Regions from separate parts of the Embleya sp. NPDC001921 genome, predicted to be linked through region 1. Evidence: riboswitches for the same ligand, from Rfam matches in the RefSeq annotation. Region 1 holds a riboswitch; each other region holds the start of a gene.
The links. A riboswitch is a leader RNA that binds a small molecule or an ion and turns the genes downstream of it on or off. The one in region 1 is predicted to bind cobalamin.
Positions count from the first base shown of each region.

Region 1 (7,567 bases):
GTGGTCTCTGATGGCGTGGATGACGGCGGAGAAGTCGCGCTCGGCGCCGCCGTTCTCGGCGAACGCCGTGTACACCTCGGCCGCGTGCAGCCCGAGTTCGGCGGACACCCCGCCCGCCCGGATCGCGTTCGCGGCCAGCCGCAGGTCCTTGGCCATCAGGGCCGCGGCGAAACCGGGTCGATAGTCGTGGTCGGCCGGGCTGGCCGGAACCGGCCCGGGCACCGGGCAGTTCGTGGTCAGCGCCCAGCACTGGCCGGACGCCGCGGAGGCCACGTCGAACAACGCCTGGTGGGAGAGCCCGAGTTGCTCGCCCAGTACGAACGCCTCGCTGACCGCGATCATCGTGACGCCCAGGATCAGGTTGTTGCAGATCTTCGCCGCCTGCCCGGCGCCGGGAGGACCGCAGTGCACGACGCGGCGGCCCATCGCGGTCAACACCGGCTCGACCGCAGCGAAGTCCTCGTCGGCGGCGCCGACCATGAACGTGAGCGTTCCGGCGACCGCGCCGACCACCCCACCGGAGACCGGCGCGTCCAGCGAGCGGCGCCCGGAGGCACCCACCGCCTCGTGCGCGGCGTGCGCGTCCGCGACGTCGATGGTGGAACAGTCGACGAACACCGCACCGGCGGGCGCCGCCGCCAACAGGCCCGCGGGACCCCGATAGCAGTCCAGCACGTGCGGCCCGCCCGGCAACATGGTGATCACGACATCCGCGTCGGCGACGGCCTCGGCGGGGGAGGCGGCGACCCGCACACCGCTCTCCCGCGCGCGATCCAGCGCCTCCGGGGCCGGGTCGAACCCGGTGACCCGGTGTCCGGCGGCGACCAGGTTGGCGGCCATCGGGCCGCCCATGTTGCCCAACCCCACGAATGCGATCGCGGCGTTCATCGGCCGGCCTCCTCGGTCGGGGGCGAGATCGCCAGGCCCAACTCGCGTGCGCCCAGCGGCTCGAAGAATGCGGCGACGTGCTCGGGCGTTACGGCTTCGAGCGTGTCGGGGGACCAGCGCGGCGCGCGATCCTTGTCGATCACCTGGGCGCGGATGCCCTCGGCGAGGTCGGGCGTGCCGAGCGCCACCGTCGAGACCCGATACTCCTGATCCAACGCGGCTTCCAGGGAGGCGAGTTCGCGGGCACGGCGCAGGCTCGCCAGGGTGACCTTGAGCGCGGTGGGCGACTTGGCGCGGATGTGTTCGGCGGCCTGCTTCGCGGCCTGCTCCCCATCGGCCTCGAGGCGTTCGAGGATCTCCTCGACGCTGTCGCCCGCATAGCACGCGTCGATCCATCCACGCCGCTCGACGAGTTCACCGCCCGGCGCCGGTTCGGCGAACCGCGCCACGACCTCGCCGCTGTCGCGGCCGGCCAGTGCCTCCAGGGCCGCGTCGAGCCGATGCGAGGGGATGAAGTGGTCGGCGAGCCCGCAGGCGATCGCGTCGCCGGGGCCGATCGCCGAACCGGTGAGCGCCAGATGGGTGCCGCACTCGCCCGGTGCGCGGGCGAGCAGGTGGGTGCCGCCGACGTCGGGGACGAACCCGATGCCGGTCTCGGGCATGGCGATCGTCGAGCGTTCGGTGACGATCCGCAGGCCGCCGTGCGCGGACACACCGACACCGCCACCCATCACGATGCCGTCCATGACGGCGACATAGGTCTTGGGGTAGCGGGCGATGCGGGCGTTGAGCCGGTACTCGTCGCGCCAGAAGTCCAGACTACCGGTACCGCCGCCGACGGCGTCGGCGTGGATGGCCCGGATGTCGCCGCCCGCGCACAGCCCACGCTCGCCCGCGCCGGTGATCACCACCAGTCGTACGTCCTCGTCGTGCTCCCACGTGGTGAGCGCGGCGTCGATTCCGCGAACCATGGCGTGGGTGAGGGCGTTGAGCGCCCTGGGCCGGTTGAGCACGATGCGGCCCACGCCCGCCTGACGGCGGGTCAGTACCGTCTCGTGCTCCGTCGTGGAGGTCATCGGGTCGCTCCGATCAGTCCGCGCGCGACGATCACGCGCATGATCTCGTTGGTTCCTTCGAGGATGCGGTGCACCCGCAGGTCGCGGACGATCTTCTCGATGCCGTAGTCCGAGAGGTAGCCGTAGCCGCCGTGTAGTTGCAGCGCGCGGTCGGCCACCGAGAAGGCGGTGTCGGTGGCGAACCGCTTGGCCATCGCGCACAGTTGCGGCGCGGTGGGATCGCCCTGGTCCAGGCAGGACGCCGCGTGCCGTACCAGCGTGCGTGCGGCTTCCAACTCGGTCGCCATGTCCGCGAGTTCGAACCGCAATGCCTGGGCGTCGATCAGCTTGGCGCCGAATGCCTCCCGATCGGTGAGATGGGCCACGGCGGCGTCCAGGGCCGCCCGAGCGCCGCCCAGCGAGCAGGCGGCGATACCGATCCGGCCGCCGTCGAGGCCGCCCATCGCCATGCGGAAGCCGTCGCCCTCGGCGCCCAGCCGGTGGGAGACCGGCACGCGCACGCCGTCCAGGACCACCTGGCGGGTGGGCTGGGCGTTCCAGCCCATCTTCAACTCGTTCGCGCCGAAGGACAGCCCGGGGGAGTCGGCCTCCACGACGAACGCGGAGATCCCGTCGGCGCCGTCCCCGCCGGTGCGCGCCATCACCGCGTACACCGCCGAGGACCCGGCGCCGGAGATGAACTGCTTCACCCCGTGCAGGACATAGTCGTCCCCGTCGCGCACCGCGCGCGTGCGCAGCGCGGCGGCGTCGGACCCCGCGCCCGGTTCGGTCAGGCAGTAGCTGGCCAGACCGCGCATCGCGCACAGGTCCGGGAGCCACCTGTGGCGCTGTTCGGGGGTGCCGTGGCGGTCGATCATCCAGGCGACCATGTTGTGGATGGAGTAGTAGGCGGCGATGCTCGGGCAGCCGCCGGCCAACGCCTCGTAGATCAGCACGGCGTCGAGTCGGCTCAGACCCGAACCGCCCGCGTCCTCACGGACGTTGATGCCGCCGAGCCCGAGGTCGGCGCCCTTGCGCAGGACATCGACCGGGAAGTGCTTGGTGCGGTCCCACTCGATCGCCTGCGGGGCCAGGTGCTCGCGGGCGAAGTCCCGCGTCGTCTCGACGATCGCGTGCTGATCCTCGGTGAGGGTCGTCATCGGGTCAGCCCATCGTGGGGATGGTGAAACTCGCGGACTCGCGTGCACCGGAGAACCAGCGCGAGGTGATCGTCTTGGTCCGGGTGTAGAAGCGGATCGAGTCGGGTCCGTGCTGGTTGAGGTCGCCGAATCCGGACCGCTTCCACCCGCCGAACGTGTGATAGGCCACCGGCACCGGGATCGGCACGTTGACGCCGACCATGCCGGTGTTCACCCGGCGACCGAAGTCGCGGGCGGTGTCGCCGTCGCGGGTGAAGATCGCCACGCCGTTGCCGTACTCGTGCTCGCTCGCCAGTCGCAGCGCGTCCTCGTAGTCGGCCGCGCGCAGCACCGACAGGACCGGACCGAAGATCTCCTCGCGGTACACCCGCATCGAGGGCGTGACGTGGTCGAACAGGGACGCGCCGACGAAGTAGCCGTCCTCGTGGCCGGGGACGCGCACGTCACGGCCGTCGACGAGCAGCTTCGCGCCCTCTCGCACGCCGATGTCCAGGTAGTCGTGGACCCGAGCGAGCGCGTCCCGACCCACCAACGGGCCGAAGTCGGCGTCGCGGTCGTGGGAGGGGCCCACCCGCAGCGTGGCGATGCGCTCGACGAGCTTGGCCACCAGCGCGTCCGCGGTCTCCGCGCCGACCGGAACCGCCACGGAGATCGCCATGCAGCGCTCGCCCGCGGAACCGTATCCGGCGCCGATCAGGGCTTCGACGACCTGGTCGAGGTCCGCGTCCGGCATCACGATCAGATGGTTCTTGGCGCCGCCGAAGCACTGGGCACGCTTGCCGCGCGCGGTGGCCGAGGTGTACACGTACTCGGCGATCGCGGTCGAGCCGACGAAGCCCAGCGCCTGGACGCGCGGGTCCTCCAGCAGCGTGTCGACCGACTCCTTGCCGCCGTTGACCACGTTCAGCACACCCGGCGGCAGCCCCGCCTCGAGGAAGAGCTCGGCCAGGCGCAGCGGCACCGAAGGGTCGCGCTCGGACGGCTTGAGGACGAACGCGTTGCCGCACGCGATGGCGGGGGCGATCTTCCACAGCGGGATCATCGCGGGGAAGTTGAACGGGGTGATGCCGGCGACCACACCGAGCGGCTGGCGCAGCGAGTGCACGTCGATACCGGTACCCGCGTTGTCGGTGAACTCGCCCTTGAGCAGGTGCGGGATACCGACGGCGAACTCCACCACCTCCAGGCCGCGTTGCAGGTCGCCGTGGGCGTCGGCGATGGTCTTGCCGTGCTCGGCCGACAGCAGCTCGGCCAGCGAATCGCGTTCGGGCTCGACCAGTTGCAGGAATCGGGACAACACCCGGGCGCGCTTTTGGGGGTTCCAGGCGGCCCACGCCGGTTGTGCCTGCTCGGCATCGGCGATCGCCGCCAGCGTGTCGGCACGGTCGGCCAGCGGAACGCGCGCCTGCACGCGTCCGGTGTTGGGGTCGTACACGTCGCCGAACGCGCCGGACGCGCCGTGGACGTGCCTGCCGCCGATGAAGTGGGAAAGCTCGCGGACCATGAACGACCTGTCTCTCGTCAGGTGCGGTCCGGAGGCGGGGCAATGACCCGACCACGGCAACCGCCGCTTCGGGGCGCGGGGTTGCCGAGGTCGGGTGGCACGTGCGGGTGGTCAGGCGAGCCCGACGACCTCGACGTTCGCAAGATCGTCCGGGGCGAGTGCGCAGACCGGCGTCATGCGTGTTTGCTCCATCCTCGTGGACAACACGGATATACCCGCGGCCGGTATCCTGACTTCCGGATCGACATACGCCGCCCGCCTTCCCGGCTTTCGCCAGTGGCGTGGTGCCTCGGCAGCGCACTCCCCGGTCACAGTGGCGGGACCGTGCCGGATTCACACCGACTTCCCTGCACCGCGGACCTTGTAGTTCAAGACGATATAGTCGGACGTCCTACTAAGTCCAGCGGTGATCGGGCTTGATCGCGTGGGTGACCACCTTCGTCCGAGTACTGATGCGTGACTGATTCCGGGTCGGTTGTTCGTCCGTAACGTTTTGACCTGCGGAAAGCACGACAGGAACCGCGCAGGTCAAAGCACTGGAACCCGTCGGGTACGCCCGGCGGATCGACCCGGGAAGGACGGACGCCATGAGCGGCGCCATCGACTACACCGCTGCCGTCGAGAACTACCCGGCCGGCTGGAAGGCCTGTGACGCGCCGGCCGCCGCGGCCCGGAACCGGTCGACGCGTGCCCGCATACCGCGGGTCCGGGCGGTGCTCTCCCCTTCCCGGGTCCGCGTCGCCCTGAACCCGAACGCCCATGCCGCCCGGGCCGCCTGACGACCCGTCGGCCCGGCAGCGGACCCGAGGCAACGCCAATTCGTCCGGTGGACCCGATCGACCGAGAGGTTAAGACATGCCCGCGTACGTCATCGCCAACCTGCGGGACGCCGCCCCGCACCCCGAGATCGCCGACTACATCGAGCAACTCCCCGGCACCTTCGCGCCGTACGGCGGCCGCTACCTCGTGCACGTCACGCAGCACGAGGTATTGGAGGGGGGTTGGGTCGGGAACGTCGTGATGATCGGCTTTCCCGGGATCGCCGAGGCGCGGGCCTGGTGGGATTCGCCCGCGTACCGGATGATCGCGCCGCTGCGCTCGCGGCACATCGAGGGCGACATCATCCTGATCGAGGGCGTGCCCGAGGGCTACGACCCGAGCGGCGCCGTACAGGCGCTGCGCGAGGCCCTTCGCGCCGAGTAGCGCTCGGGCTCGGCCCGGGTTCAGCCAGGGCTCGGCCCGGGTTCAGCCAGGGTTCGGCCCGGGTTCGGCCCGGGTTCAGCCCGAGCCCAGAGCGTCCGCCGCCCTGGTCAGGTCCGCGGCGATGTCGTCCCAGTCCGGTCCGTGCAGCCACAGGTTCTCGGCGGCCTCGCGCATCAGCGCGGGCTCGTCCGGTCGTTGCAGGAGCACGAGCCGGTAGGACAGGTTGCGGATCCAGACCGGCAGGCGGCCGTCGACCAGGTGTGGGGACAACTCGCGCAACATGGCGAGAATCGAATCCGCGTCGGCGAAGGTCAGCTCCTCGACGAAGGAGGACTCCCGGTGTTCGAGGTCGCACGGCGGCGTGGGTCGGTACTCGTCTCCGTAAAGGCAGCGTGCGTGCTCCGTCGGGCTGCTGTGCATGTCCCGGAGCCTACGACACCACGACAACCCACCCGCGCCGTGCCACCCGAACCGTGCCGTTCGCGGCGTCGAGCTCAAAGGTCGACGACGAGTCGAGCCGAATGGGAGCGCGACCCCGCGAAGACCCTCGGCCGGCACGGGCCGTACCGCCGACGGGCCTTCGGTCGGCGCCGACGCCCGGACGACGTCGCGGGCGAACGGCAGCCCCGGGGACACCCCGGCCCGTCCGCGCGATAGGTACTGGTCGCTGCCGTGGCGCCGGGATAAGGTCCCATTTCAAGATCGTTCACAGCATGATCATCGACGGGGGAGGTCTGTCATGGGCAACGACGACAGCGGCACGTACGAGGGTTTCACGGCCGAGGAGCGGGCCGCGATGAAGGAGCACGCCAAGGAGGGGAAGGCCGCCGCGCGCCGCGGTTCGCGCGCGGACAAGGCGGCGGAGGCGGAGCGGGACGTACTCGCGAAGATCGCCGAGATGCAGGACTCGGACCGGGTCATGGCCGAGCGCGTGCACGCCGTCATCACGGCCAACGCCCCGGTGCTCGCGCCGAAGCTCTGGTACGGGATGCCCGCCTACGCGCTGGACGGCAAGGTCGTCTGTTTCTTCCAGAGCGCGGAGAAGTTCAAGGCGCGCTACGCGACGCTCGGGTTCAGCGACCTGGCGAAGCTGGACGACGGCCCCATGTGGGCGGCCGGGTTCGCGCTGATCGAGGTGACAACAGAGGTGGAGGCGCGGATCGCCGAGCTCGTGAAGCGCGCGGTGAGCTGAACCCCGTCCGCGGAACGGGCGACCGGTGCCGCGGCCTCGGCCGGCCTGTTCTCGGTGTCGGCGACGGCCGTGTCACTCGCTCGGGGGGGCGCCCGTGCCCTGGATGTCGACCCGATCGCCCTGGCCGGCCCCGATGCGGATGCCGACCACCAGGAAGTTCTCGCGTGTGCCACAGGGGAGGCACAACCTTCCGTGGCCGGCCCGATAGATCTCGTGCAGGTCTGTGCGGGACGCCGGGCTTCTGGGGCTCAGCGTCGCGGTCCAGCCGATCGGTGTCGCGTCCGGCCCGGGGTCGTACAAGCGCTCTTCGTCCGCGTCCACGATCGCGTGGACGCCGATTCGCCGTCCGCTGGGCAGGACCACGATCGCCGAGCCCTCGTGATCCTTCATGGGTGCCAGTGTGGTCCGTCGCACGCCGTTCGGCACACGGAAACGCGCGTGTCGCGTTACGAGTTCGATCGGACACACTATGTGTCCATCGGATGAACTCGTGCGATGCGCCCGGAAGTACGGGTCACGAGCACGTCTGCTCGGCCTGCGGTCGGTGGAGGTAGAACAACTCGGG
Region 1 covers NZ_JBSFEO010000008.1:145,310-152,876, forward strand. The annotation lists gene mmsB (3-hydroxyisobutyrate dehydrogenase) at 1-888, opposite strand, end outside; gene ACWCPW_RS12060 (enoyl-CoA hydratase/isomerase family protein) at 885-1,964, opposite strand; gene ACWCPW_RS12065 (acyl-CoA dehydrogenase family protein) at 1,961-3,103, opposite strand; gene ACWCPW_RS12070 (CoA-acylating methylmalonate-semialdehyde dehydrogenase) at 3,108-4,607, opposite strand; cobalamin riboswitch at 4,810-4,979, opposite strand; gene ACWCPW_RS12075 (hypothetical protein) at 5,195-5,386, shown strand; gene ACWCPW_RS12080 (DUF1330 domain-containing protein) at 5,463-5,810, shown strand; gene ACWCPW_RS12085 (hypothetical protein) at 5,886-6,230, opposite strand; gene ACWCPW_RS12090 (iron chaperone) at 6,550-7,002, shown strand; gene ACWCPW_RS12095 (hypothetical protein) at 7,075-7,392, opposite strand; gene ACWCPW_RS12100 (GNAT family N-acetyltransferase) at 7,517-7,567, opposite strand, start outside.

Region 2 (7,567 bases), on a different contig from region 1:
CTGGGGCTGCCGTTGCTGCCCACGACCACCATCGGCTCCTTCCCGCAGACCGGCGAACTGCGCACCGCCCGCGCCGATCTGCGCGCCGGACGCATCGACGACGTGGGCTACGAGGAACGTGTCGAGAGCGAGATCCGCGACGTGATCTCCTTCCAGGAGAGGGCCGGGATCGACGTCCTGGTGCACGGCGAGGCCGAACGCAACGACATGGTGCAGTACTTCGCCGAACAGCTCACCGGATACGTGGCCACCCGGCACGGCTGGGTCCAGTCGTACGGCACCCGGTACGTGCGCCCGCCGATCCTGGCCGGCGACATCTCCCGTCCCGAGCCGATGACCGTGCGCTGGACCTCGTTCGCCCAGTCGTTGTCCGACCGCCCCGTCAAGGGCATGCTCACCGGCCCCGTCACGATGCTCGCGTGGTCCTTCGTCCGCGACGATCAGCCGCCCGCCGTCACCGCCCGGCAGGTCGCCCTGGCACTGCGCGACGAGGTCGACGACCTCGAGGCCGCCGGTGGTTCGATCATCCAGGTGGACGAACCAGCGCTGCGCGAGACGTTGCCGCTGCGTGCCGCGGACCACGCCGAATACCTGGCCTGGGCCACCGAGTCGTTCCGGTTGACCACCTCCGGCGTGCGTGCGGCCACCCAGATCCACACGCACATGTGCTACGCCGAGTTCGGCGACATCGTGCAGGCGATCGAGGACCTCGACGCCGACGTGATCAGCCTGGAGGCCGCCCGTTCGCACATGCAGGTCGCCCGGGAACTCGCCGCCCACGGCTACCCGCGCGAGGCCGGTCCCGGCGTGTACGACATCCACTCCCCGCGCGTCCCGAGTGCGGAGGAGGTGACCGGTCTGCTGCGCGAGGGGTTGACCGCGATCCCCGCCGAACGGCTGTGGGTCAACCCCGACTGCGGCCTCAAGACCCGCGGTTGGCCCGAGGTCCGCGCCTCGCTGGAGAACCTGGTGGCGGCGGCGCGCGAGGTACGGGCGACGCTCCCCGACACCGCGTCCTGAGTCGGGGCCGCCGGGGCGGGGGCAGGCACGCCCCGCCCCGGCGGCCCGGGGCGTCGCGGCCGGCACGCGCGCCCGAACGGCGCGCGATCGTCCACCACGGGACCACGGTTGGTGACGAACGGCACCGTCGACCGCCCGCCCGTGCTGTTGTCCGACAGTCGGAATGCTCCGTATGCTCCACACGCCGGCGTGTGTCGGCACCCTCAACTTCATAGTTCGAAACCCAGGGGAAGCCGGTCGAAATCCGGCGCTGACCCGCAACCGTAGGCGGTGGCCGACAGGCCGCCGCGAGTCGGAATGCCTGGGTGCGTACGAATTGAAGGCTCCAGCTGTCGTGGACTACACGCTGAGGCCCGGACGCCCGACCGATGCCCGGCATCGGTCGGCTCCCGGGACGCGTTGGTCTCGGAAGGGTCCCATCGATGTCCTGGCTCACCGTGAGAAACACCGGCGCCGTCGCGGTCTGCGGCGCGGTCCTGGTCGCGGCCTCCCCCGTCTTCTCCGCGTCGGCCGACGCCGCGAACCCGCACGCCGACAACGCCGCGGCGGCGGCGAAATGGCAGGCCGGGGAACTGGTCGACGGCGGCATACCGGGGTTCGCCGGCTCCGACTGGGGCCTGACCATCGACACGATGATGGCGTTGGCCGCCACTCGCTCGCAGCCCACCGCGCTCAAGGCCGCGGGGGACGCGGTGGCCGCCAACATCCGCAAGTACAACAGCGCCGAGGAGTGGGGCATGCCCGGCTCGCGGATCGCCGGCGCCACCGCGAAGGTGCTCTTCGCCGCCGTGGTCGCCGACCGCGATCCGACCGGGTTCGGCGGCCTGGACATGCGCGCCGAGACGCTCGACCTGATCGCCGGGGCGGACGCCGGCGACGACACGGGTCGGATCCGGGACAAGCTCACCGGCAGTCCCGACTCGAGCAACGCGTTCGCGCAGTCGCTGGCCGTGCTGGGCCTGGCCCGCAGCGGCGGAGTGCCGCAAAGCGCGGTGGACTTCCTGCTCAAGCAGCAGTGCCCGAGCGGCGGATTCCGGTTGTATCCGGGCCAGTTGGGCAGCACCGGCGCGACCTGCCAGGACACGCCCACCACCGTGCTCGACCCGGACTCCACCGGTATGGCCGTACAGGCGCTGCTCTCCGCCGCGGCCGAGAGCAAGTCGGTCGGTGCCGCGGCCGCGGCCCAGAAGGGCGCGGATTGGCTCAAGTCCAAGCAGCGCGAGGACGGTTCGTTCGGCGGCTCCGGACCCACCGCGGCATCGAACACGAACAGCACCGGCCTGGCCGGCCAGGCCCTGCACGCGGCCGGCTACCCGGCCGAGGCAGACAAGGCCGCCGCGTGGGTGGCCAAGCACCAGATCACCGCCGGCAACGCGGGCGCCGCGACCGAGGACGTCGGCACGATCGCCTACAACGCGGAAGCCCTCACCTCGGCCCGGACCGAGGGCATCCCGGACTTCCAGCGCGACCAGTGGCGCCGCGCGACCCCGCAGGCCCTGCTCGTGCTGGCCGATGTCCCGCTGGGTGACCTCGGCAAGGCGCCCACCGAGCCGACCGGCACCGTCACGACCTCGCCGGGGCCGACCGACTCCGGCACCCCCAGGCCCACCGGCTCGGCCACTCACACCGGGTCCCAAACGCCGTCCGCGTCGACGTCCGCCACACCCACCACCTCGCTCACCCGGACCGCGAGCGCGTCGATCACCGCGTCCGCGACGACCACGACCGGCGCCGGTAACGGCGGCTCGGTCTCGGGCGGCACGAGCAGCTCGGGCGGCGGCGGCACCACGAAGGGCGGCGGCAGCCTCGCCAGGACCGGCGCCCAGGTCGGCGGACTGCTCATGCTCTCCCTCGGACTGGTCGGCACCGGCCTCGCCGTCCGCGCCGGCGCGCGGCGCAAGAACGGAAAGCACACATGAGGCGCCCGGGACGCGGCGGCCGAACTGCCCGCCTGGTCGCCGCGCTCGCCCTGCTCGTGCTGTCGGCCGGCGCCCAATCGACACTCGCCGCGCCGACCGCGCACGCGGTCGACACCGCCAAGGGCACCCCCGGCTACTGCCCGGACGCGAACGGTGTGACGGTGGTGATCGACTTCCAGGAACTGGGCGGCACGACCATCGTGCGCTGCGCCCGCGGGGACCAGGCCACCGGCCACACCGCGCTCAAGAACGCGGGCATCGAGATCACCGGTGTGGCCCGCTGGGGCGAGGCCTTCATCTGCCGGGTCGAGGGCAAGCCCGGCGCCAACTCCGAGCCGTGCATCGACACGCCGCCGGCGAGCGCCTACTGGTCGTACTGGCACTCGCCCAACGGCGGTTCGTGGACGTACAGCCAGTGGGGCGTGATGAACCGCAAGCCGCCGCCGGGCAGCTTCGAGGGTTGGTCGTTCGCCAAGAACAAGACCGAGACCACCAACCCGCCCCCGCGCGTGGCACCGGTTCGCCCGGCGACTCCCACGCCGCCGAATCCGCCCGCGACGAACAACCCGCAACCGCCGCCGGCCGACGGCGGATCGGGCGGCGGCACGACCGCGGCCGGAAGCGGAGGCCGCGCCGGCTCCGGCGGGGGCGCGTCGGGCACGACGGGGACGACGTCGGCGGGTTCGACGACCACGACTTCGGGAACCTCGGGCACCTCGGGCACCGACCCCCTCGCGCCGGGGCCGGGCGTAGCCGGCAACCCGATGGAATCGGAGCAGCCCACCGAGTCCGCGGCACCCTCGGCCTCCGCCGCGGCCGAGACGTCCGCGAGCGCCTCCACCGATCCGGGTTCACCGGGCCCCTCCACTCAACCCTCCGGCATCACTCCACAGGGTCAGACCTGGACCGGTGGCGAGGAGTCGGCGACCGGGAAGCGCGACGGGATCCCGCCCACGACCATCGCCGGGACAGCCCTGCTCGTGGCGATCTGCGCGGCGGCCGGGTTCACCACGTGGCGTCGACGTACGCGCGCCGACGGGTCGAGTTGAGCACGCCCCGGGCGGGGCACCGGCCCTATGCCGCAGCGTTTGGGCGCGGCGGCGGCCGGTTGCCGCGCACCGTGCATCCCGGCGCGTGGTGGTTGTGGGCCCTGGGCCTGGCCACCGCCGCCAGTCGCACCACCAATCCGCTGCTGCTGGCGCTGATCCTGGCCGTGGCCGGATTCGTCGTCGCCAACCGACGCGGCGACGCGCCGTGGGCGCTCGCCTTTCGCATGTACCTGTTCCTGGGCCTGTTCATCATCGTGATGCGCGTGTTGTTCCGGATCGTGTTCGGCGCGGGGGCCGCGAGCGGCCATGTGCTCGTCGACCTCCCGGAGATCCCGTTGCCCGCGTGGGCGGCGGGCATCCACCTGTTCGGCCCGGTGGCTCTGGAGCACGTGCTGGGCGGGTTCTACGACGGACTGCGGCTGGCCACGATGATCGTGTGCCTGGGCGCGGCGAACGCGCTCGCGAGCCCGAAGCGCATGCTCAAGGCGGTGCCCGCGGCACTGTACGAGGTGGGCGCGGCCGTGGTGGTCGCGTTGTCGGTGGCACCGCAACTGATCGAGAGCGTGCATCGGGTCCGCCGGGCCCGCCGGCTGCGCGGCGGCGCGCAGAAAGGCATGCGGGCGCTGCGCTCGATCGCGATCCCGGTGCTCCAGGACGCGCTGGACCGGTCGCTCGCGCTCGCCGCCGCGATGGACTCGCGCGGGTACGGCCGCAACCGGCACCTGCCCCGGGCCATCCGGCTGCTCACCGGCGTCTTGACCCTGGTGGGACTGATCGGCGTCTGCGTGGGGGTGTACGCGCTGCTCGACGGCAGCACCCCGCGCTATCTGGGCGCGACCATGCTGCCCGGCGGGATCGCGGTCGCCGGCATCGGCTTCGTGCTCACCGGCCGGCGGATCAACCGCAGCGTCTACCTGCCGGACCGCTGGCGGTTCGCCGAATTCGCGGTCGCCGCGTGCGGGTTGGGCACCGGCGCGCTGCTCTACCTGACCAGCCGGATCGACGCCGGGAACCTCTATCCGTCGCTGAGCCCGCTCGCGTGGCCCGAGCTGGCCCCGCTGCCGGTGCTCGCGCTGGTCGTGGGCGCGCTGCCCGCGTGGCTGGCACCGCCGCCCCCGCTCACCGTGCCCCGGCTCGGCGACACCGTGCCCCGGCCGGAGACGACGGACCGCACACCGACCCCGGGCCCGGCCGACGCCGGCACCACCATCAGGGAGAAGTCCGTCCGGTGATCGAATTCCGCGACGTCACCATCACCTACGCCGACGCACCCGAACCCGCGCTGCGCGACGTCGAACTGAGCATTCCCGAAGGGGAGTTGTGCCTGGTCGTCGGCCGCACCGGGGCCGGCAAGTCCACCCTCCTGGGCGCGATCAACGGTCTGGTCCCACACTTCACCGGCGGCACCCTGCGCGGCAGCGTGCTGGTCGACGGCATCGAGACCCGCTCCCGGCCACCGCGCGAGTTCGCGCACCTGGTCGGCGTGGTCGGGCAGGACCCCCTCGCGGGCTTCGTCACCGATACGGTGGAGGAGGAACTCGCCTACGGCATGGAGCAGTTGGCCATCCCCTCGCCGGTCATGCGCAAGCGTGTCGAGGAGACCCTGGACCTGCTGGGCATCGCCGAACTACGCCATCGCCCGCTGCGCACCCTCTCCGGCGGCCAACAGCAACGCGTCGCGATCGGCTCGGTGCTCACCGCGCACCCGCGCGTGCTGGTGCTGGACGAGCCCACCTCCGCGCTGGACCCGACCGCCGCCGAGGACGTACTCGCCGCGATCACCCGGCTGGTCCACGACCTGGGCATCACCGCGATCGTCGCCGAGCACCGGATGGAGCGTGTGGTGCAGTACGCCGACCGACTCGTGCACCTGCCCGGCGACCGCACGGTCCGCGACGGCCCGCCCGCCGACATCCTGGAAACCTGCGACATCGCCCCACCGGTGGTCGAACTCGGTCGGCTCGCCGGTTGGTCACCCCTGCCGCTGTCGGTGCGCGACGCCCGCCGCCTGGCCGCGCCGCTGCGCGCCCGCCTGGCCGGCCGTACGCCGCCGCGGCCGCGTCCGCCCGCCGACTCGTCGGCGTCGTTGTTGACGGCGCGCCGGATCATCGTGCGCTACGGCGACGTGATCGCGGTCCGCGGCCTGGATCTGGACCTGCTCCCCGGGCAGGTGACCGCGTTGATGGGCCGCAACGGCTCCGGCAAGTCCTCGCTGCTGTGGGCCCTCCAGGGCTCCGGACCCCGCCAGGGCGGCACGGTGGACGTCGCGGGCGACGACCCGGGCAAGGCCGCCCCGCAGCGCGCCCGCGCCCTGGTCGGCCTGGTCCCGCAAACCCCCGGCGACCTGCTCTACCTGGAGACCGTCGACGCGGAATGCGCCGAGGCCGACCGCGAATCCGGCGCCGAGGCCGGCGCGTGCCGGGCGTTGCTGGACCGCATCGCGCCCGACATCGACGGCGCCCTGCACCCGCGCGACGTCTCCGAGGGGCAGCGCCTCGCGCTCGTCCTGGCCATCCAACTCGTCGCCGCACCACAGGTCGTGCTGCTGGACGAGCCCACCCGGGGTCTCGACTACCACGCCAAACGACGCTTCGTCCACGTCGTGCGCGAACTCGCGGACGCCGGACGGGCGATCGTGCTCGCCACACACGACGTCGAATTCGTCGCCCAGGTCGCCGACCGGGTGGTGGTGATGGCCGAGGGCGACATCGTCGCGGACGGTCCGACCGCCGAGGTCGTGGTGTCCTCACCGGCGTTCGCGCCACAGGTGGCCAAGATCCTCGCGCCCGCGGAGTGGCTGACCGTCGCCGCGGTCGGTGACGCCTTGGCCGACGACGACACCGCGCGTTCGCGGCCCGTCCCGCGGGAGTCCGGGCCCGCTCCACGCGAGATTCGTGCCTGCGCCGCGGACCGGGAGACGACCGGATGACGATCGCACCGACCCCGACCAAGCGCGGCAACGCCATCCGGATCACCCCGCGCACCGCGATCGTGCTCACCATCGCCTCGATCGCGGGCCTGGCGATGTTCCTGTGGCCGCTGTTCGCCGCACCCTCCCCGGAATCGGCCGCGCACTCGGGCGACGCGCCGCTGATCTTCGCGGTCACCCTGCCGTTCGTGGTCGCGGTGGTGCTGGCCGAGATGACCAGCGGTGGTCTCGACTCCAAGGCGCTGGCCATGCTCGGCGTGCTGTCCGCGATCAACGCGGCGCTGCGCCCGCTGGGGGCCGGCACCGCGGGCATCGAGACGGTGTTCTTCATGCTCGTGCTGGCCGGGCGGGTGTTCGGGCCCGGTTTCGGCTTCGTGCTCGGCTGTACGTCCTTGTTCGCGTCGGCCCTGTTGACCGCCGGGGTCGGGCCCTGGTTGCCCTTCCAGATGCTCGCCTCGGCGTGGGTCGGCCTCGGTGCGGGGCTGCTGCCGCAACGCGTGCGCGGCAGGCGCGAGATCGTGATGCTGGCCGGCTACGGGGTGTTCTCCGCGTACGCCTTCGGCTTCCTGATGAACATGTGGTTCTGGCCGTTCCTGGCCGACTCGGAGAGCATGGTCGGCCCCGCGTTCGTACCCGGCGACGACATCCTG
Region 2 covers NZ_JBSFEO010000003.1:178,126-185,692, forward strand. The annotation lists gene metE (5-methyltetrahydropteroyltriglutamate--homocysteine S-methyltransferase) at 1-1,020, shown strand, start outside; cobalamin riboswitch at 1,205-1,341, shown strand; gene ACWCPW_RS04245 (prenyltransferase/squalene oxidase repeat-containing protein) at 1,443-2,939, shown strand; gene ACWCPW_RS04250 (hypothetical protein) at 2,936-3,988, shown strand; gene ACWCPW_RS04255 (CbiQ family ECF transporter T component) at 3,952-5,220, shown strand; gene ACWCPW_RS04260 (ABC transporter ATP-binding protein) at 5,217-6,917, shown strand; gene ACWCPW_RS04265 (ECF transporter S component) at 6,914-7,567, shown strand, end outside.
Region 2: linked by a shared signal. The riboswitch ahead of ACWCPW_RS04245 (prenyltransferase/squalene oxidase repeat-containing protein) and the one ahead of ACWCPW_RS12070 (CoA-acylating methylmalonate-semialdehyde dehydrogenase) in region 1 are both predicted to bind cobalamin.

Region 3 (7,567 bases), on a different contig from region 1:
GCGAAGGTGAGGGTCGCCGCCGTGGCGACCACGGTCGCGTAGATGGTGATCGGGCCGGTCGGCAGCCACGAGTCGGTGAGGGACAGGCTGAAGGGGATCACAGCCGCAGCCGCCGCCACCGTGCCCAGGATCACGCCGATCAGCGTGGTGAGCGTTGCCTCGACCGCGGCCATGCGCATGATCTGGCCGCGGGTCGCGCCGTTGAGGCGTTGCAGGCCGAACTCGCGGCGCCGGTTGTGGGTGGCCAGGATCAGCGAGTTGATCAGGGCCAGCGCGGTGTAGAGGGTCAGCATGCCGATGATCAGGTAGTTGACCCACGCCTGGGTCTTGGATTCCTCGGCGTGCGTCTCCAGCAGCGCGTCCCGGGAGGCGGCCCGAACTCCCGGATGCTCCTCGGCCCATGCCCCGAGCGAGGCGACCAGCCGGTCGGGGTCGGTGCCCTCGGCCGCGCGCACCAGGATCTGCGCGGGCAGCCCGTTCGTGGTGTGCGGTGCGAGCAGGGACACCGGCAGCAGCAGCGAGTCGTAGCCCGGCCGGCTCTCGAACAGCGCGACCACGCGCACGTCCACCGACGCGCCGTCGCCCAGCCGCACGCGGACCGTGTCGCCGGGTCCGCGATGGATCGACCGGGCCAGACCCCGCGGGATCGCCACGGTGTTGCCGCGCAACTCGGACAACGACCCGGAGGTGGCCGTCACAGCTGTCGTGGACAGACCGAACTCGACATCCACACCCTGGAGTCGCAGGCCGTGCCGACCGTCCGGCGCGGTGCGCGGCTGCTCGATGAAACCCGCGCTCGCGGCGTACGCGCTAGCGCTCGCGACGCCGGGGATGCCCCGCACCCGCTCGACCAGGGCCGGGTCGAGACCGCCGCCCGCACCGGTCAACACCGCGTCGGCGCGCAGGCTCTCCGTGTACACCCGCTCGGCCTGCGTGGTCGTGGTGGTCTGCAGGTACAACTGGCCGGTGCTGATCGCCACCGCGAGCATGATCGGCGTCACCACGGCGGCCGTGCGCACCGGGGTGACCCGTGAGCCGAGCATCGCGATCCGACCGGACTCGCCGGTCAGTGCGCCGAGCGGGAAGGACAACACCCACGTGAGCAGCTTGGTCAGGCCGGGGGCGAGCAGGGCCAGGCCGATCGCGGCGCAGATCACCGCCGGGCCCGCCGTACTCCCGGCGATCGGGCCCTCCAGGACGAGCGCGGTGACCAGGCCCAGCGCGATGGTGCCGGCCAGCGCGATCAGCGCGACCACGAATCGGAACCAGTTGAACCAGCGCTGCCGGAACGCGGATTCCGCGAGCGCCTCGGTCGGCTTCGCGGACACCGTGCGCCGCGCGCCGATGAATCCGCCGACGAGTGCGGTCAGCAGCACCGCGCCCGCCGCCGCGACCGCGGGTATCCAGCCCTGCCGGAACCGCACCGTCTCGGCGACCATGCCGGACGCCACCAACCGGTCGAAGAGCACCCGACCGGCGGCGGGCCCGGTGAACCACGCGACGCCCGCCGCGAGCACGGTCACCAGGAACGTCTCGCCGAGCAACATCCGGCGCAACTGACGCGGCGTCGCGCCGATCGCGCGCATCAACGCGAACTCGCGGCGGCGCTGCTGTACGGACAGCCCGATGGTGCCGGCCACCACGAACACCGCGACCGCGACCGCCAGGCCGCCGAAGACGCCCGCCAGCGAGATCAGATCGGACTTGTCCGCCAGGATCTCGGGGTGCTCGACCGCGCCGCGATCGTCACCGGCGAGGATCCTGGCCCGGTCCTCGTTCAGCGCGCCGGCGACCCGCTCGCGCAGCGCGCCGAGATCGGCGCCAGGCTCGGCCACGATCGCGATGTCGGCGATGGTGCCCGCGGGTGCCGTGAGCCGCTCCGCCTCGGCCGCCGCGAAGAACATGGTCGCTTGCGGGACGGTACGCGCCGGCTGCGCGATGCCGGTGACCCGGTACGCGGCCGAGCCGCCGTGTGCGGCGATCTCGACCCGATCGCCCACGGCGACGCCCGCGCGGCGCGCGAGCGCGGCATCCAGGACCACCTCGTCCGGCCCGACCGGCGCGGCTCCTCGGGTGAGCGCGTACGGCGTCAGCGCCGCCGACTCCCAAGCGTGCCCCTGCGCCTCGCGACTGCCGCCGGCGCCGGTCAGCGCGGCCTCGAAGGTGCGTTCGCCGACCGCCGCGCGCACACCCTCCAGGCCCCGCACCCGATCCACGAGCCGCGCGTCCAACGGCACCCGCTCGGCCAGGGCGAAGTCCCGCTCCCGGTCCCCGGATCCGTCGCGCGGGCCGGTGAAGGTGGGATCGCCGATCACCAACAACGAGGCCTGGGCCAGGCGTTGCGGCGGCGCGTTGTTGCGTACCCCGGTCTCGAGCAGCCCGCCGCAGGCCATCACCACCGTCGCGCCCAAGCACAGCGCGACGAAGGTGGCGACGAAGCCACCGGCCCGAAAGCGCAGCGTGCGCAGCGCGAGCCCCCACATCAGTGGATCCCGCCGAACGCCGGCCGCCCACCCGGGAGCGGGGCCTGCGCGAACGCGCCCAGGTGGGTCATGCGTTCGGCGATCGCGTCCACGGTCGGCGCGTCCAGCCGGTCGGCGATCCGGCCGTCGGCGAGGAAGACCACGTGGTCGGCGAAGGACGCGGCGATCGGGTCGTGGGTGACCATCACGATGGTCTGGCCGTCGGTCCGCACGGACTCCCGGAGCAGTCCCAGCACCTCGGCCGCCGTCCGGGTGTCCAACGCGCCGGTCGGCTCGTCCGCGAACAGCACGGCGGGGCGCACGGCCAGCGCGCGAGCGATCGCCACCCGCTGTTGCTGGCCGCCGGACAGCTCGTGCGGCCGGTGCCGGGCGCGCTCGGTCAGGCCGACGCGCGCGATCACCTCGGCGATCCGCCGGCGGTCGGCGCGCTTGCCCGCGAACCGCAGCGGCAGCGTGATGTTCTGCTCCACCGTGAGGGTGGGCAGCAGGTTGAACGCCTGGAAGACGAAACCGATCCGCTCCCGGCGGAGCCTGGTCAGCGCGTTCTCGTTCAGCTCGGCGAGGTCCCGGCCGGCCACCGCGACCGTGCCCGACGTGGGGCGATCCAGGCCGGCCGCGCAGTGCAGGAAGGTGCTCTTGCCGGAGCCGGACGGACCCATCACGGCGGTGAACGAGCCGTGTCCGAAGGCGAGGGTGACCCCGTCGAGGGCGGCGACCGAGGCCGAGCCCCTGCCGTACACCTTGCGCACCGCGTCGAGCCGGACGGCAGGCGCCCCGGCACCCTCCCGCTCGTCCCGGATCGTGTGACCTGCCCGTGTCGGTCGCCCGCTCACGTTCGTCCCTCCGCCGTTGCGGCCGCTCCCCGTTCACGGCACCGGCTCCACGCTAGGAGCGTGAAACGGGCGTGCCCATGGGGCTGGCCGCCCCGCGGGGGTGGGGCTGTCCCCCATTCCCGCGGGCCGCCGAAACCGCCGGCCGCGGCGAACCCGGGCGCGAGCTAGGCCGAAGTGTGTACGCCGGTTCGTCCCCTCGGAGGGCGTGCCGGCCCCGGGCCCGGACCTAGCCTCGTAGCCGTACCCGCAGGTCGAGTGGAGGAGGAAGACCGTGGCGAAGGCACGCGGTTCGTTGACGGCCGGCCTGTTGAGCGCGGTGGTCGGCGGAGCCCTGAAGCTTTTCGCGGACGACGTGGACACACCGGTGGTCGCGCTCGGGAAGATCGGCGTCGTGCTGCTGATCGTCGGCATCGCCGAGCTGCTGTACGGGCTCTACCAGCTCACCCAGGAGGCCCGGCAGGGCTGATCGGGGCGACACCGGCCGCGTCGGGGAAGCCCGGAAGGGCCGATCCGGGCGACGAGCCGCGGAAGGGCCGATCGGGGTGAAGAACCGCGGAAGGTCGATCGGCGCCGAGGAACCCCGGAACTGCCGATCGGGCCGAGGATCCGCGGAGCAGCCGACCGACCCGACCCGGGACCGCTCAGCCGCGCCGCCGCCGGCCCGGCCGACGGTAGGCGAAGAAGGCCAGGACACCCGCCCCCAGCAGGGCCGAGCCGAGGAAGGCCACGAGCAGCGGCCCGCCGCCCGGATCGATCCCGGCGTGCGGACGCGCCGCCGACGCGGCCGAGGGTGCGCGGAGTTCGTCGATGCCGCGATGGACGCCGAGCTTGCCCGCCCGGGTCTCGACCGGCCGGCCGGCCGCGCCCGGGCCGGCCGCCACGTCGACGCGTACGCTCGCGGTGGCCTCGCGGCCGAGCCGGTCGACGATCGTGTAGCGAAAACTGTCGCGTCCGGTGAAGCCCGGCCCCGGCGTATAGCGGAGCACCGAATCCGGCTCGCCCCGCTCGTCCGGCTGGAGCACCAGGCCGTGTTCGGGATTGGTGTACGACAGCACGACCAGCCCTTCGCCGGAGTCGCCGGCCAGGACCGGGACGTCCACCGACTCCCCGGCGCGCGTGCCCACCCGATCGGCGACGGCACGCGGGACGGGCGGCAGGATCGCCTCGGGCTCGCCCCTCGGCCGGAACCGGTGGCCGGACCCGACAGGGCGCCCGGCGCCGGCGTCCAGCAGCGCGGCGGATGGGGTGGGGCCTCCCGTTCCCGCGCCGAGGGGTTCGGCGGATGGGGTGTCGTGTCCCGACCCGCCGCCGAAGACCGCCGCGGATGGGGTCGGTCGCGTCGAGCCCGCATCGAAGTGCCGGACGGAGGCGGCGAGATGCCTTCCTTCGGCGCCGAACCACCTCGCGCAGGCGGCGGGATGCCCCGACCCGGCTGCGAACAGCGAGACGCAACAACCCAGGAGCACGCCCGCTCGACGCACCCGACCCACCCGACGCGTCGGACCGGCTGGTTCAGGTGTTCCGGACACCGTGGACACGCATACCTCCGGCACTGATTTCCCGGCACGGCCGGATCTCGGATCGACTCACCGGCACCCTCCGGTGCCCGCCGACACCCTTCGGCGCCGATACCGGCCGGAGCCGACGCCGGCCGAGGGAGCCGCTCTCGGAATCCGATCCTGGGCTTCGCCCGCGCCGGTCCGGGGCTCGGCACGCGGACCGGCGGCAAGCTTCACCCGCACGCGTGGCCCGGATCCGACGGTGGACCGGGCCCGTCGCGCGTGTCATGGTGGGAGGCGCAAGGCGACGGCGGTACGAGGAAGCCGGTGTGAATCCGGCGCGGTCCCGCCACTGTGATCGGGGAGCGACTCCCGAACCGGCCACGGCCCCGAGACGGGGTCGGAAGGCCGGGAGGAGCGATGATCCGAGAGCCAGGAGACTCACGTCGTCGCCACCTCACCCACCGGGGCGGATTTCCCCGAGAGAGGCCGGTGCCGACCATGTCCTTGGTTTTGAGCCGGATCCACACCCGTACCGGCGATGCCGGCACGACCGCGCTGGGCGACAACTCCCGGACGCGCAAGACCGATCCGAGGTTGGCGGCGTACGCCGACACGGACGAGACCAACGCGGCGATCGGGGTCGTGCTCGCGCTCGGCGACCCGGAACCGCGGACGCGCGCGGTGTTGGCGCAACTGCAACACGACCTGTTCGACGTCGGCGCGGACCTGTGCGCGCCGATCGCCGAGGGGGACACCCGGCTGCGGATCACCGAGGCGGACGTGGCCCGGCTGGAGGAGCACTGCGACGCGTTCAACGCGGAACTCGCCACGCTGCGTTCGTTCGTACTGCCCGGCGGCAGCCCGGCCGCGGCCCTGCTGCACGTGGCCCGCACCTCGGCCCGCCGCGCCGAGCGCTCGACCTGGGCGCTGATCGAGGCGGACGAGCGGGCGGCCGCGGACGGGCCCGCGACCGTCAACCCGCTCACCGCGCGCTACCTCAACCGGTTGTCCGACCTGCTGTTCGTCCTCGCCCGGCGGGCCGACGCCGGCGGTGCGGGTGATGTGCTGTGGCGTCCGGGCGACAGCCGCTGACCGGCGCGCGGTCGCGGTTCGACGTCGGCGGGCCATTGCGCCGGCTCGCCGACGTGGGGCCCTACTTCGAGCTGCGGACCGGGCCGATCACCGACGACGCGGGCTTTCGGCCGTTGGCCGAGTTGTACGACCCGGCCACGCCCGCCGCTTTGGCGGCCCGGGTGGAGCACGTACGGGGCCGGCTGCGGACCGAGGAACCGCGTGTCGCCGCGTCGATCCTGTATCTGGGCGTGGCCTCGCGGCTGTGGTCGGTGGCACTGGGTGCGGCGGTGCTCGGCCGGGTGGTGCCCGACCTGGATCCGGCCCGGACGTACTGGCGCTTCCCGGACACCGGGCCGGTCGAGGTGTGGGCGCCCGATCCGGCGCCGGTGCCGGTGCCGGACGACCGCTCGGGGATCGCGCGGCTGCACGACGCGGTGCTGCTTCGGCATCTGGTGCCGCTCGCCGGGGCGACTCGCGCGGTGGTGCCGGTCGCCGAGCGGCTGCTGTGGGGCAACGCCGCGTCTGCCCTGGTCGGCGCGGCCCGCGTGTTGCACCGGCACCTGGCTCCGGCAGAGCCGGAACTCGTCGCGGCCACAAGCATGTTCGCCGACGGCCTGTTGGCCGCCGGCCGGTTGCGCGGAACCGGCCTGCACGGTGCGCTCGGCGCGTTCCGCCGCACCACGTGCTGCCTGTACTACCGGATCCCCGGGGGCGGTACATGCGGCGACTGCGTCTTCCACGACAAGCCGCCGCGGCCGGCCCGGACCCGGATCGGGTCGTCGGGATCGGGCCGGGGCGGCGCGGGCTGAGCATCCCGGCCTGCCCGCTCGGTTCGCTCCGGGGCCGGGACCCGCCTGTCGGATCCCGCGCGGAGCGGCCGAGCGGGTGAACCGATCGGACACGCCGAGCCGCGCATCCGGGTGACATTCCCGGATTCTCGGCTCGATTGTTTCTAGCCTCGGCCACGAGACACCGAATCCGGCATCGACGAACCCGACCGCCGGGGCCGTGTCCTCGGTCCTGCCGGGTCTGCGCCCCCGGCAGGATCGGGGAGACGGCCCCGGCCGTCGAAGGCCCGCCGAGGACGCATGACCGGGCGCCCGCAGGGCAGGCGCCAGGCGCGGTCCTCGGCGGTGACGCGAGGACATCGAGACCGTGAAGAGGAGTACGCACCGATGAGTACCCCAGGCCGAGACTCCGGCGGCAGGTCCGCGTCGCGCGATCCCGATGAGGTCGCCGCGTTCCCGACCGTGCTTCCCCCCGCCGTCGAACCACCCACGCAGAGCGCACTCCCGCAACAGGAGCCGACGCTGAGCCGCAAACGTGAGCAACTGGATCACGCGGTGGAGGAGTTGACCCAGGTCGAGCCGCCCGAGACGGTGCACCGCAAGGTCGGCGAGGCCGCCGAGCAGGTCGGCCGAGGAGCCGGCCGCGCCCAGGAGCGGGCCCGACGCCGGGCCGAACGGCTCGAAGCGGCGACCGGCGAAGGCGCCGAGCAGGCCGCGGACACCGTCCGCGACCGGGCCGGGCAGGCCAAGGACGCCGCGCGGGAGGGGGCCGGGCAGGCGAGGAAGGCCGCCCGGGACCGGGCCGAGCAGGCCAAGGACGCCGTCCAGGACCGAACCGAGCACGCCAAGGACGCCGCCCGGCAGCGGGTCGAGCAGGTCAAGGAGAC
Region 3 covers NZ_JBSFEO010000004.1:214,106-221,672, forward strand. The annotation lists gene ACWCPW_RS06285 (FtsX-like permease family protein) at 1-2,483, opposite strand, end outside; gene ACWCPW_RS06290 (ABC transporter ATP-binding protein) at 2,483-3,316, opposite strand; gene ACWCPW_RS06295 (DUF5708 family protein) at 3,588-3,782, shown strand; gene ACWCPW_RS06300 (Ig-like domain-containing protein) at 3,958-4,797, opposite strand; cobalamin riboswitch at 5,133-5,258, shown strand; gene ACWCPW_RS06305 (cob(I)yrinic acid a,c-diamide adenosyltransferase) at 5,317-5,910, shown strand; gene ACWCPW_RS06310 ((2Fe-2S)-binding protein) at 5,886-6,701, shown strand; gene ACWCPW_RS06315 (hypothetical protein) at 7,068-7,567, shown strand, end outside.
Region 3: linked by a shared signal. The riboswitch ahead of ACWCPW_RS06305 (cob(I)yrinic acid a,c-diamide adenosyltransferase) and the one ahead of ACWCPW_RS12070 (CoA-acylating methylmalonate-semialdehyde dehydrogenase) in region 1 are both predicted to bind cobalamin.

Region 4 (7,567 bases), on a different contig from region 1:
ACGTGACGCTGACCGGGGGGTGGCGCGAGGATCCGGCCGCCTCGGCCGCCCTCGCCTGGCGGCGCGAAGCCGCGTTCGCGGCCGGTCTGAGCCACGAGGTCGAGCGGTTGCGTTTCGAGTGGTCGCCGGACGTGGGCGTACCGGCCGGCTCCGGACGACTCACCTTCACCGAGGCCGACGACGACGCGTTCCTCGCCGTGTTCAGGCGGATCGCCGAGGGCAGCCTGGACGCGGAGACGCGCAAGGGCTTGGCCGCGCACGGCCCGGAGGTCGTCGCCCGCCAGGAGATGGACTTCTACCTCGGCTGCCCGGGCCGGCGCGAGTGGTGGCGCCTGGCACACACCGCCGACGGCACCCTGGTCGGCCTGGCCATCCCGTCCGCGACGCCCTACCACCCCAACGTCGGATACCTGGGCGTCGTCCCCGAGTTGCGCGGCCGCGGCTACGTCGCCGACCTGCTCACCGAGATCACCCGCCTGCACGCCGCCCGAGGCGCCGAACTGATCACCGCCACCACCGACACGACGAACGCCCCGATGGCCGCCGCCTTCCGCCGGGCCGGCTATCGCACCACCGAGGTCCGCATGGTCTTCTCGGCCCCCGAATAGCCGCCGGTCGAAGACCCCCGCCCCGCTTTCACACCGACGAATGGCCGCCGGTCGAGCACCCCCGCCCCGCATCTACACCAACTCCCGCCCCATCGCCGTCATTTGGCCATTTCGGTCACACGGCCACCCGCTCTCCCGGTACGTTTCCGGCGATGCACCGACGAATCGCGATCCGTGATTCGCGGCCGTCTCGATTCGGGTGGGGGCCCGAGGGTCGTACGGGGCGGGGATCGACGTGCCCCGATGGAGACGGCCGGGTGTGGTCCATCTTCAGGGAGGGGATCCCGATGTCGCTCCGTTCCGCGCTCCACGGCCACGAACCCAACCGCCGGCGCCGCCGCCGGTCAGCCGAGGCACCCGACCAGCGCCACCCGCGCCGAACGCGCCACCCGTACGGCCCCCGCCGAGGCCCCAACCCGCGCGGGCCGATCGCCCTGATCGCCGCCGCGGCCCTGCTCCTCGCCGGCCTGGTCGCCCAGGCCGCTCCCGCCTCCGCCGCCCGTCCCGGCGTGTCCGCCTACGTCGCCAACTCGGGCTCGAACACGGTGTCCGTGATCGACACCGCGAACAACACCACGACGGCGACCATCCCGGTGGGCAGCGGTCCCTACGGGCTCGCCGCCAACCACGCGGGCACCCGGGTCTACGTGGCCAACTTCGGCGCGGCCGGCGTCTCCGTGATCGACACCGCCACCGACACCGTCACCGGCACCATCGCCACCGCCGGCGCGCCGTTCGCGATGGCCGTCGACCCGACCGACACCCGCCTGTACGTCGCCCAGGACAACTCCGTTCTGGTCGTGGACATCGCGACCAATACCCCCATCGCCACCATCGCGGTCGGCACCGGCCCGATCGCCGTACTGGTGGCCCCGGACGGCGCGCACGTGTACGCCGTCAACAACGCCGGCCACAACGTCTCGGTGATCGACACCGCGACCGCCACCGTCGGCGCGACCATCGCACTCGGCGGTTCGCCGGACGGTGCCGCGCTCAGCCCCGACGGCAGGCGCCTGTACGCCGTGGACGACCAATCCGGTCTGTGGGTCCTCGACCTGACCGCCGGCGGCGCGCTCGCCGCCACCGTCCCGATCGCGGAGGGCAGCAACGTCGCGGTGAACGCGGCCGGGACCAGGGCCTACGTCTCCGCGTTCCCGGCCGCCGTCAAGGTGGTCGACCTGACCACGAACACGGTGATCGACAGCGTGGCGGTGGGCAGCTATCCGGCCAACCTCACGCTGCACGTCGCGGGCGGATTCGTGTACACCACCAACGCCGTGTCCGGGGACGTGTCGGTGATCGACACCGCGTCCGACACCGTGGTGGCCACCATCCCGGTCGGGAACACCCCGTACGGCATCGTCGTCGTCGGCGTCCCGCACCCGCGCACCATCACCTCGGTGACCCCCGGCTCCGGCCCCGCGGCCGGCGGCACCGCGGTGACCGTCACCGGGACCGGATTCACCGGCACCACCACCGTCGCGTTCGGCGCGACCCCCGCCCCCTCCTACACCGTCGTCGACGACACCACCATCACCACCACCGCGCCGCCCGGCACACCCGGCACCGTGGACGTCACCGTGACCGGCCCGGGCGGCACCAGCGCGACCACGCCCGCGGACCGCTTCACCTACCTGGCCGCCCCGACGGTCACCTCGGTCAGCCCCGGCTCCGGCCCCGCGGCCGGCGGCACCGTGGTCACCATCACCGGCACCAACCTCGCGGGCGCGACCGGCGTCACCTTCGGCCCCGGCCGGCCCGCCGGCTCGGTGTCCTGCACCGCGACCACGTGCACGGCGACCGCGCCGCCCGGCCCGGCCGGTCAGGTGGACGTCCAGGTGAGCACCGCCGGCGGAACCAGCGCGACCGGCCCCGGCGACCGGTACACCTACATCGCGAGCGCGGCCGATGTGGCGGTGACCCTCCGGGCCACCGGCGTGCCGTCGTTGTTCAACGCGCGCATCGACTACACGGTCACCATCACCAACAGGGGCCCCGACGCGCTCGGTTCGGCCACCGTCACGGCGCCGCTGCCGGTCCCGATGACCGTCACGTCACCGGACTGCTCGGTGGCCAACCGCACGGTGACCTGCACGGTAGGGCCGCTGGCCGGGAACGCGGCGACCACCCGGCACTTCAGCGCACCGGTCGCCCTGCTCAGCCTGGGCGCCGAGTACGAGGTCACCGCGAGCCGGGTGGCGAGCACGCCCAACGATCCCAACCCGGCGAACAACAGCTCCTCGGCCTCGTGCACCGCGATCACGTCGTTGCTCATCTTCTGCTCCTGAGCCGGCCTCGCCCCCGGGCGACCGGACCGCGCGGGCCCGGGGGCGACCTGTCCGCGCGGCGGGGGCGACCGTCCGCGCGGGCTGGGGGGCGACCGGGTCCGCGCGGTTTCGGGCGACCGGACCGCGTGCGCCAGGTGCGGGGCGCGACGCCCCGGACGCGCGAGCGGGCGCCGGCCCGAGACAGCCGATATACGCGGGCCGCCGTCGGTGCCGGGTAGCCGGAACACGCGAGCCACTGCCCCGAACCGCCTCCGACGGGTAGACAGGGGATCTGCGGCGGGCCGGACTACCGGCCCGCCGCGGCGTGTGCCCGGGCTACGCCGATCGCGAACGCGACGGAACCCCCCTGTGCCGAAGCGGAAGTCGCGATGATGATGGGCCCGCGCACGCGCGCGACCACTCCGGACCGGGTCGCATCCCGGTCGGACCGCACTTCGGTGCCGCGCCTCGGCCCCCGATGGGCGCACCCCGGGACACACGAAAGCGAACGCATGAGCCCTTCCTCGACACCCCGTGAACCCGATCGGATCGACGCCTCGATACCGGCGCCGCCCACATCCGCGAAGACGCCGCCGGCCGGATCCGCACCCGAACCCGCGGCCACGCCCGGACCCGAATCCGACCTCGACCTCGGCTACGAGATTCCCCTCGAACTCCCGCACGACCCGAGCGAAACGCCGGCCGAGAACGAGCGGCCCACCGGCGTGACCCCGATCGAGTTGTTCTTCGACCTCGTCTTCGTCTTCGTGCTCACCCAGGCCACCCACCAGGTGGAGTCGCACCCGGGCTGGACCGGGCTGCTCCAGGGCATGTTGCCGCTGGCGGCGATGTGGTGGATGTTCGGCGCGTTCAGTTGGTTGACCAACGCGGTCCGCCCCGACGCGACGGTGGTTCGGTTGCTGCTGGCGCTCACGATGACCTCGTTCTTCGTGATGGGCCTGGACCTTCCGTACGCGTTCGACCCGGACGGCTGGGCGTTCGGCCTCGCGTTCCTGGTCGCCGTCGGGATGCACGTCGCGCTGTTCCTGACCGCGTCCGAACCCTCGGCCCGCTCCGGGATCTTGCGCCTCGCGCCGTTCAACGCGGCGGGCGGCCTGCTGATCCTGGTCGCGCCACACCTGCCGGACGCCGGCACCTGGGTGTGCTGGGCGGCCGCCGTGGCGGTGCTGTACCTGTCGATGGTGATCGGTCGGGTCCGCGGCTTCGTGGTCGAACCGCATCACTTCGTCGAGCGGCACGGTCTGATCATCCTGATCGTGCTCGGCGAATCGGTCGTGGCCGTCGGCATCGGCGCCGGTGGTCGGCCGGTCGACTGGAAGCTCGCGGGGGGCATCCTGCTCGGCATCGCGGTCGCGACCGGCATCTGGTGGTCCTACTTCGGCAGCGACGACGAGCGCACCGTGCGCGCCATGTCGGAGGCATCGGTCGAGCGCCGACAGATGCTCGGCTATGTGGCGTTCGGCCTGGCCCACGCGGTGATGATCGCGGGCATCGTGCTGATCGCGGCGGGCATCTCGGACGCCATCCACCACCTGGGCACCGACACGAACCGCTGGTGGCTGGGCACCGGCGTGGCCACCTTCCTGGTGGGTCACGCGTGGCACCGCTACGTGCTGGCCACCGGCCCGGTCGAGGGACGCATCGTCACCGCGGTGGTGGCGGTGCCACTCGTCGCCTCCGTCGCGAGCACGGGCTGGGCGGTACTCGCGGTCACCACGGTGCTCCTCGCGCTCATGACCGTGTCCGACCACCTCCGTCAGGTCCGCGCGGCGGAGGAGCCGGACGCGCGGCAGGTGACCGCGGCTGCCTGACCCCTCATGGCCGGGGAGCCTGCTCTGCTAGCGTCCCCGGCCATGAACGACAGCGTGTACGTGGGCAACGCGGGCCCGGACGCGGCGCTGGACCGGGGTTGGCTGCTCGGCCATTTCAAGGACGTCGGCGATCCCCGGCACAGCGAGGCGGTGGAGATCAAGTGGGGCGTGCACCCGCCCGGCGACGCACGCGCCGAGTGGGTGACCGGTGAGGCGCGGACCGCGCTGCTGATCCTGATCAGCGGCCGGTTCCGGGTCGAACTGCCGGGCCGCAGCGTGTTGTTGGCGAAGCAGGGCGACTACGTGGTGTGGGGTCGCGGGGTCGACCACTCCTGGGCGGCCGAGGAGGAGTCGGTGGTGCTCACGGTGCGGTGGCCGTCCGTGCCGGGGTATCGGGTGGGCGAACCCACCTGAGCGGCGGCGCGAGCGCCGCCATCGCGGCCCGCCTCCGCGGCCCCCACCGCGCCGACCACCGTGTCGGCCGGCCTCCCGGGCGGTGCCTCCCCGGGCGGCGCCTCCCGGGCGGTGACGAACGGCACCGCGGATTGCTCGGGTGACCCGTTGTACGACGGGCAGCTCATCTCATACGCTCCGCAAGCCGACTCCGTCCGGGTCGGCGACATAACCGCATAGTTCGCAATCCAGGGGAAGCCGGTCGAAATCCGGCGCTGACCCGCAACCGTAGGCGGTGGCCGACAGGCCGCCGCGAGTCGGAATGCCTGGGTTCGAACGAGATGAAGGCTCCAGCGGTCGTGGACTGCACGCTGAAGCCCGGATTTCACGTCCGGCGGTGTCCCGTCGGCGCGATGCCGGGGGTCGGCGGTCCTGTGAGGAACATCGCTCGGCCCGGTCGGCATCGGTTCCGCCGCTCGTGCCGACGCCCGTCGCACGAAGGGAATCCGCACGTGAAATCTGTGGGGAACAAGGCTCGAATAGGCCGGTTGGTCGGGGCACTCGCCCTGCTCCTGCTGCCCGCTACCGCCCAGATCACCGTGAGCGCACCCGCCGCCTACGCCATCGACCCCACCAAGGGCTCCGCCGGCGTCTGCCCGGACGCCAACGGGGTGACCGTGATCGTCGACTTCCAGGAACTCGGCGGCGCCACGCTCACCCGCTGCGCGCCCGGCGATCAGGCCACCGGTCTGGCCGCGCTCAAGAACGCCGGCTTCCGGATCCAGGGCACGAACCGGTGGGGCGAGGCATTCATCTGCCGGATCGAGGGCAAGCCCGGCACGGACACCGAGCCCTGCGTCAACACCCCGCCGGCGTCCGCGTATTGGTCGTACTGGCACGCGCCGAACAACGGCACCTGGACCTACAGCTCGTGGGGCGCGACCAACCGCAAGCCCCCGCTGGGCAGCTTCGAGGGCTGGTCCTTCTCCAAGGACAAGACCTCCACCACCAACCCGCCCCCGCGCGTGGCCCCCACCCGCCCGTAGCGCCGGCCCGACGTCGGATCCGAAGCGATCCCGTCCTCGGCTCCGCAACCATGCTCGTTCCGCCGGGTCACCGCCGCCGCGCTTGACCCGGTCGGGACGAACGCCGCGAACGGACCGCGCACGCCTGCCCGATCGGCGCAGGCGCCGGCATCCGCGTCTCGCGTACGTCCTTTCACCGTCCACCGAGTGGACTCGCGTCCCGGAGCCGCCCGTCGCCGGCTAAGCTGACGGACGCAGTCGGTTCGCCCTGCCCGCCAGGCAGGCGCGTCGCAAGAGGGAACCCGGTGTGAATCCGGGACTGCCCCGCAGCGGTGAGTGGGAACGACCGCCGTCAACAGCACTGGGCCCGAATCGGGCCCGGGAAGCGACGGCCAGTAGGAGTCCGCCCTTTCGGTGGACGCGCCCACGAGTCCGAAGACCTGCCACTGCCCGTGCGCCGATGAGGCGCGCGGTGATCTCGGTGACCTCGTGGGCGGGTCGGCGGACAACCCGGTGGCACACGTGCGCGACAGCGCCGAAACGGCCCCGCGGCTTGCCAACCCTTCGCGCCCTCGATCCGTCCCGGGATTCCGGAGACAACTCGCGAAGGAGAGTTCCGTGACCACCAAGTCCGCAGCCGCGGCAACCCGCGCCACCGTGTACGGCTACCCCCGACAGGGCCCGCGCCGGGAGTTGAAGAAGGCCATCGAGGGCTACTGGGCCGGTCGGGTCACCGCCGACGGGCTTCGCGACACCGCCGCCGAACTGCGCCGCGCCAACCGCGGTCGGCTCGCCGATGCCGGCGTGCACGAGGTGCCCACCGGCGACTTCTCGCTGTACGACCACGTCCTGGACACCACCGTGATGGTCGGCGCGATCCCGCCCCGCCACCGTGCGGCCGTCGAAGTCGACGCCCTGGACGGCTACTTCGCGATGGCCCGCGGCACCCAGGAGGTGGCGCCGCTGGAGATGACCAAGTGGTTCGACACGAACTACCACTACCTGGTCCCCGAACTCGGCCCCGACACCGTGTTCTCCGCGAACTCCGTCAAGCAGGTCGCCGAGTTCGAGGAGGCCGTCGCACAGGGCCTGACCGCGCGTCCCGTACTGGTCGGCCCGATCACCTACCTCCTGCTCGCCAAGCCCGCGCCCGGGGTCGCGGCCGACTTCCAGCCGCTGACCCTGTTGGACCGACTGTTGCCGGTGTACGCCGAGGTGCTCGCCGATCTGCGCGCGGCCGGTGCCGAGTGGGTGCAACTGGACGAACCCGCGCTGGTCCAGGACCGCAGCTTCGCCGAACTCAACGCCATCGCACGTGCCTACCGCGACCTCGGCGCGCTCACCGACCGGCCCAGGCTGCTGGTCGCCTCGTACTTCGACCGTCTCGGCGAGGCGTTGCCGATCCTGGCCAAGGCGCCGATCGAAGGGCTCGCCCTCGACTT
Region 4 covers NZ_JBSFEO010000003.1:170,078-177,644, forward strand. The annotation lists gene ACWCPW_RS04215 (GNAT family N-acetyltransferase) at 1-608, shown strand, start outside; gene ACWCPW_RS04220 (IPT/TIG domain-containing protein) at 896-2,896, shown strand; gene ACWCPW_RS04225 (low temperature requirement protein A) at 3,388-4,707, shown strand; gene ACWCPW_RS04230 (signal peptidase I) at 4,750-5,121, shown strand; gene ACWCPW_RS04235 (flagellar hook-length control protein FliK) at 5,613-6,146, shown strand; cobalamin riboswitch at 6,367-6,587, shown strand; gene metE (5-methyltetrahydropteroyltriglutamate--homocysteine S-methyltransferase) at 6,744-7,567, shown strand, end outside.
Region 4: linked by a shared signal. The riboswitch ahead of metE (5-methyltetrahydropteroyltriglutamate--homocysteine S-methyltransferase) and the one ahead of ACWCPW_RS12070 (CoA-acylating methylmalonate-semialdehyde dehydrogenase) in region 1 are both predicted to bind cobalamin.